Regions from separate parts of the Lelliottia sp. JS-SCA-14 genome, predicted to be linked through region 2. Evidence: predicted binding sites of a transcription regulator. Region 2 holds the regulator's gene; each other region holds the start of a gene.
What was found. Region 2 encodes sigma-54, which starts transcription at its own class of promoters, with help from an activator protein. Its sites were predicted from a motif close to GTTGGCACANNTTTCGCTNT; they were not measured.
Positions count from the first base shown of each region.

Region 1: a site for sigma-54 is predicted at 1,628-1,647, ahead of hycA (formate hydrogenlyase regulator HycA). Genes of this name have one in related genera too.
Region 3: a site for sigma-54 is predicted at 1,465-1,484, ahead of U9O48_RS06805 (amino acid ABC transporter substrate-binding protein). Genes of this name have one in related genera too.

Region 1 is NZ_CP141606.1:3,753,211-3,757,374, reverse strand. Features, by position in the region: gene U9O48_RS17485 (HypC/HybG/HupF family hydrogenase formation chaperone) at 1-265, opposite strand, end outside; gene hypB (hydrogenase nickel incorporation protein HypB) at 256-1,119, opposite strand; gene hypA (hydrogenase maturation nickel metallochaperone HypA) at 1,123-1,473, opposite strand; gene hycA (formate hydrogenlyase regulator HycA) at 1,681-2,136, shown strand; gene U9O48_RS17465 (4Fe-4S dicluster domain-containing protein) at 2,207-2,815, shown strand; gene hycC (formate hydrogenlyase subunit 3) at 2,812-4,164, shown strand, end outside.
Region 2 is NZ_CP141606.1:4,300,079-4,304,242, reverse strand. Features, by position in the region: gene rapZ (RNase adapter RapZ) at 1-386, opposite strand, end outside; gene ptsN (PTS IIA-like nitrogen regulatory protein PtsN) at 432-923, opposite strand; gene hpf (ribosome hibernation promoting factor) at 1,006-1,293, opposite strand; gene rpoN (RNA polymerase factor sigma-54) at 1,316-2,749, opposite strand; gene lptB (LPS export ABC transporter ATP-binding protein) at 2,797-3,522, opposite strand; gene lptA (lipopolysaccharide ABC transporter substrate-binding protein LptA) at 3,529-4,083, opposite strand; gene lptC (LPS export ABC transporter periplasmic protein LptC) at 4,052-4,164, opposite strand, start outside.
Region 3 is NZ_CP141606.1:1,452,032-1,456,195, reverse strand. Features, by position in the region: gene lnt (apolipoprotein N-acyltransferase) at 1-1,285, shown strand, start outside; gene U9O48_RS06805 (amino acid ABC transporter substrate-binding protein) at 1,758-2,663, shown strand; gene U9O48_RS06800 (amino acid ABC transporter permease) at 2,820-3,560, shown strand; gene gltK (glutamate/aspartate ABC transporter permease GltK) at 3,560-4,164, shown strand, end outside.

The sequences.
Region 1 (4,164 bases), 550 kb from region 2:
CCTCGCCAAACAGCAGCGCGCCGACGTCCGGCTCGACTTCAAACATGTTTTGCAGCGCCGCGAGGGTGTCGCGGGCCTCGTCTTCATTAATCACGCTCATGGCAAAACCGACGTGGACCAGCACCCACTGACCGAGGCGCGAGGCGCCGTTTTCATCCACAACGCCCACCAGTGTGAGATCGACATCGCGCAGCACCCCGCAGACTTCGACTTTAGCCTGGTTGCCGTCGATGGCGCGAATCTGTCCTGGAACGCCTATGCACATCGCTCGTTCTCCAGCCAGCTCAGCCAGCTCTCCATGCCGTCGCCTTTGGTGGCGGAGACCATCAGGATTTCAATCTCCGGGTTCACTTCCCTGGCGCAGGCCAGGCACTTCTCGACGTCGAAGTCGAGGTACGGCAGCAGGTCGATTTTGTTGAGCAGCATTAGCGAGGCGGCGGCAAACATATGCGGGTATTTCAGCGGTTTGTCCTCCCCTTCGGTGACGGAGAGCACCGCCACTTTATGCCGTTCACCGAGGTCGAAACTGGCCGGGCAGACGAGGTTGCCCACGTTCTCGATAAACAGAATGCCCGTATCAGGGAGGGGGAGACGCGGCGCGGCGTCGGCAATCATCTGCGCATCCAGATGACAGCCTTTACCGGTATTCACCTGAATCGCCGGGGTGCCGGTTTGACGAATACGCGCGGCGTCATTCACGGTCTGCTGATCGCCTTCGATCACCGCGCACGGGACGCGCTGGTTCAGGCGTTTGAGGGTTTCCGTCAGCAGGGTGGTTTTGCCGGAGCCGGGGCTGGAAACCAGGTTCAGCACCAGCTGCTGGCGAGCGGCGAAGCGCGCGCGGTTGCGGGCGGCGAGCTGGTTATTTTTGTCCAGCACGTTGATCTCCACCTCCAGCATTTTACGCTGGCTCATGCCCGGCGCGTGGGTGCCCGCTTCGCCGTGGCCGTAATGCAGGTCGCCTTCGTCCGATGGCTTCGGCGCAAAGCGCAGGCCGGTCAACGCTGATACGTTGCGCGGGGGGGGAGAAAAGGGCGCGGAGCGAAACGCGGAGTGGGGGCGATGCTCGTCCCCTTCGATATACAGGTTGCCTTCGGCGCAACCGCAGGTACTACACATGATTTACTCCTGGTCTATTTCGAGGCGCTGGATCTGCAAGCCGTCGTCCGCGACGATCCTCAGCCCGGTGTTTTGACACTGCGGGCAGCTTCGCACTTTCGATGACAGCAGCGTGACGTACTGCTGGCAGGTCTCACACCAGCATTCGGCCTGCTGCTCTTCGAGATGCAGCTCGCAGCCTTCCGCCAGCGTGTCGCGGCACACCAGCTCAAAGCAAAAGGTCAGGGCGCTGGGCTCGACGCAGGAAAACGCCCCGACTTTCAGCCACACGCCGGTGACGCGTTTCGCGTGATGCTGCTTCGCCTGCTGTTCGATAAGTTCCAGCGCGCGCTGGCAGAGGGTGATTTCGTGCATGACGCCTCCTGATGTTTTAGGCGTTAATGCAATAACGATGCCAGCTTAATTTGAGATAAGGCGTGACGATGTCGGCGCTGACGAAATGACACGTCGACACGCTGATGTTGACAGTGATGATGATGAAAAATCGATAAATATCAGCATGATAAAAACTGGCACAAAATCTGCTTAACAGCCCTCATCTCCATTAACCGGATACCTGAGATGACTATTTGGGAACTTAGCGAAAAAGCGGATTACATCGCGCAACGCCATCAACAATTACAGGAGCAGTGGCACCTCTACTGCAACTCACTGGTTCAGGGCATCACCCTGTCAAAAGCCCATCTGCACCACGCCATGAGCTGCGCGGCGCAGGAGGATCTGTGCTTCATCCTCTTCGGCCACTTCACGATTTACGTCACCCTGGCGGACAACTTCAACAGCCACGTCATCGAATACCACGTCGAAACCAAAGACGGCGAAAGGCAGCGCATTGCCCAGGCACAGCTGATGACCGACGGCATGGTTGACGGTCACGTCAGCACCCGCGATCGCCACCAGGTGCTTGAACACTATCTGGAAAAAATCGCGCCGGTGTACGACGGCCTCTATGCGGCGGTGGAACACAACCTCCCGGTGAATCTGCACGAACTGGTGAGCGAATCGCGCACCGCCTGATGTTTACGTGTCGAGATGTGTCGAGATGGCACGTCGTCGTCAAAAATGACACTGTCCTGAGGACTACCCGGTGAACCGTTTTGTAATTGCTGACTCGACGGTCTGTATTGGCTGCCACACCTGTGAAGCGGCGTGTTCCGAAACACACCGTCTGCACGGGCTGCAGTCGATGCCGCGCCTGCGCGTTATGCGTAATGAAAAAGAGTCTGCCCCGCAGCTCTGCCATCAATGTGAGGATGCCCCCTGCGCGGGCGTCTGTCCTGTGAATGCCATCACCCGTATCGATGGCGCGGTGCAGCTGAACGAGAGCCTGTGCGTGAGCTGCAAGCTGTGCGGCATCGCCTGTCCGTTTGGCGCGATTGAATTTTCCGGCAGCCGTCCGCTGCATATTCCGGCCAACGCCAACTCGCCAAAAGCGCCGCCAGCGCCTCCCGCACCGGCCCGCGTCAGCAGCCTGCTGGACTGGGTGCCGGGCGTGCGCGCCGTGGCGGTGAAGTGCGATCTGTGCAGCTTCGATGAGCAAGGCCCGGCGTGCGTGCGCACCTGCCCGACCAAAGCGCTGATTCTGGTTAACATCCGCGATATCGCGCGCACCAGTAAACGCAAACGCGAGCTGACGATAAACACCGATTTTGGCGATCTGTCGCTGTTCCAGGCGCAAAACGAGGGGGCGAAATGAACGCTGTGACTCTGATTAACAGCGCCGTGGCCTGGTTTGTGGCCGCGGCCGTGCTGTCGCTGCTCTTCTCGTTCCACAAAACCCTCAGCGGATGGACCGCCGGGATCGGCGGCGCGCTGGGGAGTGCGATCACAACCTGCGCCGGATTTATGGTGCTTACCGGCGGTCTGCATGCGCAAGGCGTGATGCCGCTGGTTCGCCACACCGTCCAGCTCACGCCGCTGAACGCGATCTGGCTCATCACCTTTGGCCTGTGCGGCCTGTTTGTCAGCCTGTTCAATATTGACTGGCATCGCCATCCGCAGACCAAACCCAACGGTCTGCTGGTCAATCTCCTGCTCGCCGCCGCCGTCTGTACGGTGGTCGCCAGCAATCTGGCGGCGCTGGTGGTGATGGCGGAAATCATGGCCCTGTGCGGCGTGTTCCTGACCGGGTGCAGCCAGTCCGGGAAACTGTGGTTTGCCCTCGGGCGCCTCGGCACCGTTCTGCTGGCGCTGACCTGCTGGCTGGTGTGGCAGCGCTACGGCACGCTGGATCTGGATCTCCTGAGCGCCCGCGCGCAGATGCTGCCGTTCGGGGCGGATATCTGGCTGCTGGGCGTGGTCGGCTTTGGTCTGCTGGCGGGGATTATTCCCCTGCACGGCTGGGTACCGCAGGCGCATGCCAATGCGTCCGCCCCCGCCGCGACGCTGTTTTCGACGGTGGTGATGAAAGTCGGTCTGTTCGGCATCCTGACCCTTTCCCTGATTGGCGGCCAGCCGCCGCTGTGGTGGGGCGTAGTGCTGCTGATTGCCGGGATGATCACCGCCTTTGTCGGCGGCCTGTACGCCCTGATGGAGCACAACATCCAGCGTCTGCTGGCGTATCACACCCTGGAGAACATCGGCATCATCCTGCTCGGTCTGGGCGCGGGGCTGACCGGCCTGGCGCTGAACCATCCGGCGCTGATCGCCTGTGGCTTCATCGGCGGGCTATATCACCTCGTTAACCACAGCCTGTTTAAAAGCACGCTGTTCCTCGGGGCGGGCAGCGTCTGGTTCCGCACCGGGCATCGCGATATCGAGAAGCTCGGCGGTATTGGCAAAAAAATGCCGCTGATTTCGCTCGCCATGCTGGTCGGTTTGATGGCGATGGCCGCGCTGCCGCCGCTCAACGGCTTTGCCGGTGAGTGGGTGATCTATCAGTCCTTCTTTGCTCTCGGCCAGAGCGATGTCTTTGTCGCCCGTCTGCTGGGGCCGATGCTGGCTGTCGGTCTGGCGATCACCGGCGCGCTGGCGGTGATGTGTATGGCGAAAGTCTACGGCGTCACCTTCCTCGGCGCACCGCGCACCCGCGAGGCGGAAAACGCC
Region 2 (4,164 bases):
CGGGAACGCAGAGGCTCCAGCAGATCGCTCTCTTCGTCGATGGCGCTCTCAAGCGACAGATTCTTGCTGGACAGCGGGTGCAGACGGCGGGTGTCGCTGTAGCGACGGATCAGCGTGTTACGGTCAGCGTCCAGGAACAGCAGCTGAGGTGTGAAGTTCTCCGGCAGGCTGTTCATTGCCTGCTCGAAGATTTCCGGGGATTCCGGCATGTTACGCACGTCGATACTGACGGCGGCAGAGATTTGCCGGTCCGCGAGTGTCCGCGCCAGGTCAGGCAGCAGCACCACCGGAAGGTTGTCGACGCAGTAAAATCCCATATCTTCAAGGGCGCGCAAGGCCACGGATTTCCCCGAGCCTGAACGACCGCTGACGATCATCAGCACCATGTTCCGTTTCTCCTCACGACTGCAGATGTGAAGGCCATCTCCTGGTTACGCATCATCCTGATTGCCTTCCGCTTCGGTGATAATTTGGTACAGCTCTTCATCACTTTGGGCTGCGCGCAGACGGCGGCAAATGGTTTTATCCGCCAGACGTTTTGCCACCAGCGAAAGCGTATGCAGATGGGTTTTCGTCTGGTCAGCGGGCACCAGGAGAGCGAAAAGCAAATCCACCGGCTGGTTATCAATCGCATCAAAAGCGATCGGCGTTTCAAGCTGCACAAAAACGCCGACGGCGCGTAGTGTGTCTTCTTCCAGTTTGCCATGTGGAATGGCAATGCCATTGCCGATGCCGGTACTGCCCATTTTTTCACGGGTCAGAATGGCCTCGAACACCACCTGAGGTGGCAGGCTTAACTGTTTAGCGGCCAGTTCACTGATGATTTCCAGAGCGCGTTTTTTGCTCTGGCAGTGAACGCCACTGCGGGTACATTCCTGGTTAAGGACATGACTCAATTGAAGCGAGGAATCGTTGTTCATCATAATTTCACCTAAGCGCTAACTGTACAAATGGCCTGTTGTGTTTCACAACAGGCCGCCCTGCACCCGTTAACTGCCCGGACAATTAGTGTTGTTTCAGTTTATCTTTATGTTTATTAAGCTGTCGTGCCAGCTTGTCAATCAAGCCGTCGATAGCCGCATACATGTCTTGCCCTTCCGCACTGGCATGGATTTCGCCCCCGTTGATATGCAGGGTTGCGTCCGAGATATGAGTCACTTTCTCCACTTTTAACACAATGTAGACCTGGTTGATCCTCTCGAAATACTGCTCCAGCTTGGCGAATTTGGTATTCACAAAATCGCGCAGGGCTTCAGTGATCTCGACGTTGTGTCCTGTGATGTTGAGCTGCATAGTGTCTTCCTTATCGGTTGTGTCAAACCAGTTGTTTACGCTGGTTAGACGGCGGAATGGATAAAGACTCTCGATACTTCGCAACAGTACGACGTGCCACCATAATACCCTGATCGGACAGCATGGTGGTTAACTTACTGTCACTCAGTGGCTTCGCGGGGTTTTCCGCGGCGATCAACTTCTTCACCAGAGCACGAATGGCCGTCGACGAGGCTTCGCCGCCGCCCTCGGTATTCACATGGCTGGAGAAGAAATACTTAAGCTCAAAAATACCGCGCGGGCTGTGCAGATACTTCTGCGTAGTCACGCGCGAAATGGTCGATTCGTGCATCTCGACGGCCTGGGCGATATCCGCCAGCACCATCGGTTTCATAAACTCTTCGCCCTGATCGAAAAACGCCTGCTGCTGCTCGACAATACAGCGACTGACCCGGAGCAAGGTATCATTTCGGCTCTCGAGGCTTTTGATCAGCCATCGCGCTTCCTGAAGATTGCTGCGGATGTATTGATTGTCGGAATCGTTGCGCACGCTGGTGCACATGGAGGCGTATTGCTGGTTGATCTGCAGGCGAGGAATGCTGTCGGAATTGAGTTCAACGGTCCAGCGGCCATTGTGTTTGCGCACCAGCACGTCAGGGATCACATACTCGGGTTCGCCGGTCTGGATCGACTGTCCGGGGCGCGGATCGAGGGACTGAATCAGATTCACCGCCTCTTTCAGCACATCTTCTTTCAGACGCGTGATGCGCATCAGGGAGCGGAAGTCGTGATTCGCCAGCAGATCTAAATGCTCGCTGATGATCAGCCGCGCTTCGTCGATCCACGGCGTCTCTTTGGCGAACTGGGAGAGCTGGATCAACAGACAATCGCGCAGATCTTTCGCTGCGACACCGACCGGATCAAAGCGCTGGATGCGCTTGAGCACCGCTTCGATCTCATCGAGATCGATATCGCCGTTGCCGACGCTCTCCAGAATATCTTCCAGCGAGACGGTCAAATAGCCGGTGTCATCCACGGCATCGACAATGGAGGTGGCAATCGCGCGATCGGTTTCGGTGAACGGCGTGAGCTCCACCTGCCACATCAGATAATCCTGCAGCGACTGGGTGGTTTCACCCTGATAGACGGGTAACTCGTCGTCCTGGTAGTCTGCACGCGTGCCGGAAGGCGTTCCGGCGGTGTAGATCTCATCCCAACTGGCATCGAGCGGGAGCTCGTCGGGCATCTCTTTTTGTTCGAGTGCGTCTGCCGTATCAAGGGATTCGGTGTCCTGCTTTTCCTGGGTATCTACCTCGTCATGAAGATCGGTTTGCTCCAGCAGTGGATTGCTATCCAGCGCTTGCTGGAGTTCCTGCTGAAGTTCTAACGTGGACAGCTGCAACAGACGGATCGCCTGTTGTAGCTGTGGCGTCATCGCCAGTTGCTGGCTGAGCCTTAATTGCAAACCTTGCTTCATGTTCAGAGCGTTTTTCCCCGCTTTGGCGTGACTTAACCTCTACCCTATCAGAGTCTGAAGTCTTCCCCAAGGTACACGCGCTTCACATGCTCGTCTTCGAGGATCTCAAGTGGCGTGCCGTGGGCGATTAAATGGCCCTGGCTGACGATATAAGCGCGTTCACAAACCGCCAGCGTTTCACGTACGTTGTGGTCAGTAATGAGCACACCGAGGCCGCTGTCGCGCAGATGTTCGATAATTCGCTTGATGTCGATGACGGAGATCGGGTCAACGCCCGCAAAAGGTTCATCCAGCAGGATAAATTTCGGATTCGCTGCAAGGGCGCGGGCGATTTCCACGCGGCGGCGTTCACCACCGGAGAGGGCCTGACCCAGACTGTCGCGCAGATGTTCGATGTGGAACTCTTCCATCAGCTCGTTGGCGCGATCCTGACGCTGTTCGGAGGTCAAATCATCACGGATTTGCAGGACCGCCATCAGGTTGTCGAAGACGCTCAGGCGGCGGAAAATCGACGCTTCCTGCGGCAGATAGCCAATCCCACGGCGCGCGCGGGCATGCAGCGGCAGCAGGCTGATGTCTTCATCATCAATGATGATGTTGCCCGCATCGCGCGGAACAATGCCGACGACCATGTAAAAAGTGGTGGTTTTGCCCGCACCGTTTGGGCCGAGCAGGCCCACGATTTCACCGGAGTTCACGGTCAGACTGACATCTTCCACGACGCGGCGGCCTTTATAGGCTTTGGCGAGGTTCTTTGCAGTTAATGTTGCCATAACGAATTAGTTACTCTTTTTCTGTGCCGGGGCCTGAGCTTTGTTCTTGTCCTGCAGCTGAGAAGGAACCAGAACGGTGGTGACGCGCTTACCTTTTTCGCTGAAAGCTTGCATTTTCTGCTCTTTCACGAGGTAAGTGATCTTATCGCCGGTGATGTTGCTATCCAGCTGTTCCAGATAGGCATTGCCGGTCAGGATGACGAGATCTTTCGCCAGCTCATAATGCATATGAGACGCGCGGCCTTTTACCGGCTTGCCGTTATCCTGCATCTGGTAGAAGGTGGCCGGATTGCCGTAGCCATCAATAATCTCTTTGCCCTGTTCGCCGCCCGGACGGGTGACAACCACTTTATCGGCGTTGATTTTGATCGTGCCCTGGGTCATGACCACGTTGCCGGTGAAGGTCACGACGTTACCCTGCATATCAAGCGACTGAGTGTCAGATTCGATATGAATCGGCTGCTCGGTGTCGCCCGTTACAGCAAGCGCGGGGAGGCTGGCGGCCAGCAGCGCGCTGGCAATGATAACTTTAAGGCTGAGTTTGTTTGTTTTGAATTTCATAGGAGGTTCTAACCTTTTCAATCAGCTCGGCGTTTTTGCTGCGTAAGTTCCCGCGCATTCTCAGACCGCTGGAATTAAATG
Region 3 (4,164 bases), 2.0 Mb from region 2:
GCCTGGCCCGGTGAACGTCTTCCTGGTCGTGCTGCTGGCGGCGTATCTCTCGCTGTATACGGGTCTGTTCGCGGGCATTCTCTCGCGCCTGTGGCCGAAAACAAACTGGCTGCGCGTCGCCATTGCCGCTCCCGTGGTCTGGCAGATTACCGAATTCCTGCGCGGCTGGGTGTTGACCGGTTTCCCGTGGCTCCAGTTCGGCTATAGCCAGATTGATGGCCCGCTGAAAGGGCTGGCCCCGGTGATGGGCGTGGAAGCAATCAACTTCCTGCTGATGGTGGTGAGCGGCCTGCTGGTGCTGGCTCTGGTAAGCCGCAACTGGAAACCGCTGGTTGCCGCCGTTGTCCTCTTCGCCCTTCCTTTCCCGCTGCGCTTTATCCAGTGGTTTACCCTGGAGCCGGAACGCGCCACCCAGGTATCGATGGTGCAAGGGGATATCCCGCAGTCGCTGAAATGGGATGAGAATCAGCTGATTAATACGCTGAAAATCTATCTTGATGCGACGCAAAAAGAGATGGGAAAATCCAGTCTGATCATCTGGCCGGAGTCTGCGATTCCGGATCTGGAGATTAACCAGCAGCGTTTCCTGAGCATGATGGACGATCTCCTGCGCGCCAAAAACAGCACGCTGATCACCGGGATTGTCGATGCGCGTCTGAACAAGCAGAACCGTTACGACACCTACAACACCATCATCACCCTCGGAAAAGACAATCCGTACAGCTACGAATCGGCGAATCGCTACAACAAAAATCACCTGGTGCCATTTGGTGAGTTTGTGCCGCTGGAATCGATTCTGCGCCCGCTGGCGCCGTTCTTCGACTTGCCGATGTCCTCCTTTAGCCGGGGTTCATACGTTCAGCCGCAGCTTCATGCGCACGGCTTCGCGTTGACGCCAGCGATCTGCTACGAAATCATCCTGGGCGAACAGGTGCGCGATAACTTCCGTCCGGATACGGATTATCTGCTGACCATCTCCAACGATGCCTGGTTCGGTAAGTCGATTGGCCCGTGGCAGCACTTCCAGATGGCGCGTATGCGCTCGCTTGAGCTGGCGCGTCCGCTGCTGCGCAGCACCAACAACGGGATTACGGCGGTGATTGGTCCGAAAGGCGAAATTCAGGCGATGCTCCCGCAGTTCACTCGTGCGGTGTTGACCACCAAAGTCACGCCAACGACGGGTCTGACGCCATATGCCCGCACCGGCAACTGGCCGCTGTGGATCCTGACCGCGCTGTTTGGTTTTGGCGCGGTGTTGATGAGCCTTCGTCAGCGTCGTAGATAATCCTCTCTGGCGGGTGGCGCTGCGCTTACCCGCCCTACAAAACACATCCCTGTAGGCCGGGTAAGGCGTAGCCGCCACCCGGCTCGTGTTCCCGTGCGAATTTCTGGCGGGTGGCGCTACGCTTACCCGCCCTACAAAACCCATCCCCGCCACCCGGCAAATCCCCTCGAAATTCCATTTCTGGCACGCCTATTGCTTTGTTAAATCACAGATTCAGTCGTTTGGCTTAACGTGCAACCTGGTCGCACCACCGCAGTTCATCGGTAGCACCGAAACGGTGCAGGCAGATATTTTTGCCTCTGAATGGTGCGGCGCGCTTCGCAAAAATAAACAATAACGCAGCAAAATCTTTACATTAAGCCAGACTAAATGTTAACAAGCTTGCATAACACTGCACTCGCATCGCGCGAGATATAACAACATCACAATGGGTATCAATGCGTCATTGGCGCAGATAATAAAGGAGTTGGGTATGCAATTACGTAAACTGGCCACAGCAATGCTGGTAATGGGGATGTCCGCAGGCGTCGTTCACGCTGAAGACGCTCCGGCTGCCGGGAGCACTCTCGACAAGATTGCCAAAAATGGCGTGATCGTGGTCGGCCACCGTGAATCTTCCGTCCCGTTCTCATACTACGACAACACGCAAAAAGTCGTAGGCTACTCTCAGGACTACTCCAACGCGATCGTAGAAGCGGTCAAGAAGAAGCTTAACAAACCTGATCTGCAGGTGAAGCTGATTCCAATTACGTCGCAAAACCGTATTCCCCTGCTGCAAAACGGCACCTTCGATTTTGAGTGTGGCTCCACCACCAACAACCTTGAGCGTCAGAAACAAGCGGCCTTCTCCGACACCATCTTCGTGGTTGGCACGCGTCTGCTGACCAAAAAAGGCGGCGAGATTAAAGACTTCGCAGACCTGAAGGGCAAAGCGGTCGTTGTCACTTCCGGTACCACTTCTGAAGTGCTGCTGCACAAGCTGAACGACGAGAAGAAACTGGATATGCGCATCATCAGCGCCAAAGACCACGGTGACTCTTTCCGTACCCTGGAAAGCGGCCGCGCGGTGGCATTCATGATGGATGACGCGCTGCTGGCGGGCGAACGTGCGAAGGCGAAGAAACCGGACAACTGGGAAATCGTCGGCACGGCACAGTCGAAAGAAGCGTACGGCTGTATGCTGCGTAAAGACGACGCGGACTTCAAAAAACTGATCGATGACACCATCGCCAAAGTCCAGACCTCCGGCGAAGCGGAAAAATGGTTCGATAAGTGGTTCAAGAACCCGATTCCACCAAAAAATCTCAACATGAACTTTGAACTGTCTGACGACATGAAAGCCCTGTTCAAAGAACCAAACGATAAAGCACTGAACTAATTAGAACCATTAGGGGCGGGACCTCCTGCCCTCTCGATTGTCGGGAAGCGCGGACAGACTATACGTTGAGTGGTCGTTCCCCACTCAGCGCGAACATTGAGCTTCTCACCAATCTTCGAGGGTAGCGCTGCTACCCTTTTTTTTCTGGAGTTTATTATGTCAATAGACTGGAACTGGGGCATTTTTCTGCAACAAGCCCCGTTCGGCAACACCACCTATTTAGGCTGGCTGTGGAGCGGCTTTCAGGTCACCGTTGCGTTATCGATAACGGCCTGGATTATCGCCTTCCTGGTCGGTTCGCTGTTCGGTATTTTACGTACCGTCCCGAATCGTTTTCTCTCTTCTCTCGGCACCCTGTACGTGGAACTGTTCCGCAACGTTCCACTCATCGTGCAGTTCTTTACCTGGTATCTGGTGGTTCCTGAACTGCTGCCGGAAAACCTCGGCATGTGGTTTAAATCGGAACTCGACCCGAACATACAGTTCTTTGTCTCGTCGATGCTCTGTCTTGGGCTGTTTACCGCTGCACGCGTGTGCGAGCAGGTGCGAGCCGCCATTCAGTCGCTGCCACGCGGGCAAAAAAACGCAGCTCTGGCGATGGGCCTGACGCTGCCGCAAAGCTATCGCTACGTGCTGCTGCCGAACGCCTATCGGGTGATCGTCCCGCCGATGACCTCCGAGATGATGAACCTGGTGAAAAACTCGGCCATCGCCTCCACCATCGGTCTGGTCGATATGGCCGCGCAGGCGGGCAAGCTGCTGGATTACTCCGCCCACGCGTGGGAATCCTTCACCGCCATTACCGTGGCCTACGTGCTGATTAACGCATTCATCATGCTGGTGATGAACCTGGTTGAACGTAAAACTCGCCTGCCGGGCAATCTGGGGGGCAAATAATGTACGATTTTGACTGGAGTTCCATTGTACCCGCCATGCCCTATCTGCTCGACGGGCTGGTCATCACCTTAAAAATCACCGCCATTGCTATCGTCATTGGTATTGTCTGGGGGACGATCCTCGCGGTCATGCGCCTGTCGAGCTTTAAACCGCTCGCCTGGTTCGCCACGGCCTACGTCAACGTCTTCCGCTCGATTCCGCTGGTGATGGTGCTGCTGTGGTTTTACCTGATCGTTCCCGGCCTACTGCAAAACGTGCTGGGGCTGTCGCCGAAAACCGATATCCGCCTGATCTCGGCCATGGTGGCGTTCTCGATGTTTGAGGCCGCGTACTATTCCGAAATTATTCGCGCGGGTATTCAGAGCATCTCCCGCGGACAATCGAGCGCGGCGCTGGCCCTGGGGATGACCCACTGGCAGTCCATGAAGCTCATTATTTTACCCCAGGCGTTTCGCGCCATGGTCCCGCTGCTGCTGACCCAGGGCATCGTGCTCTTCCAGGATACCTCACTGGTTTACGTGCTGAGCCTCGCAGACTTCTTCCGCACCGCCTCCACCATCGGCGAGCGTGACGGGACGCAGGTCGAGATGATCCTGTTCGCAGG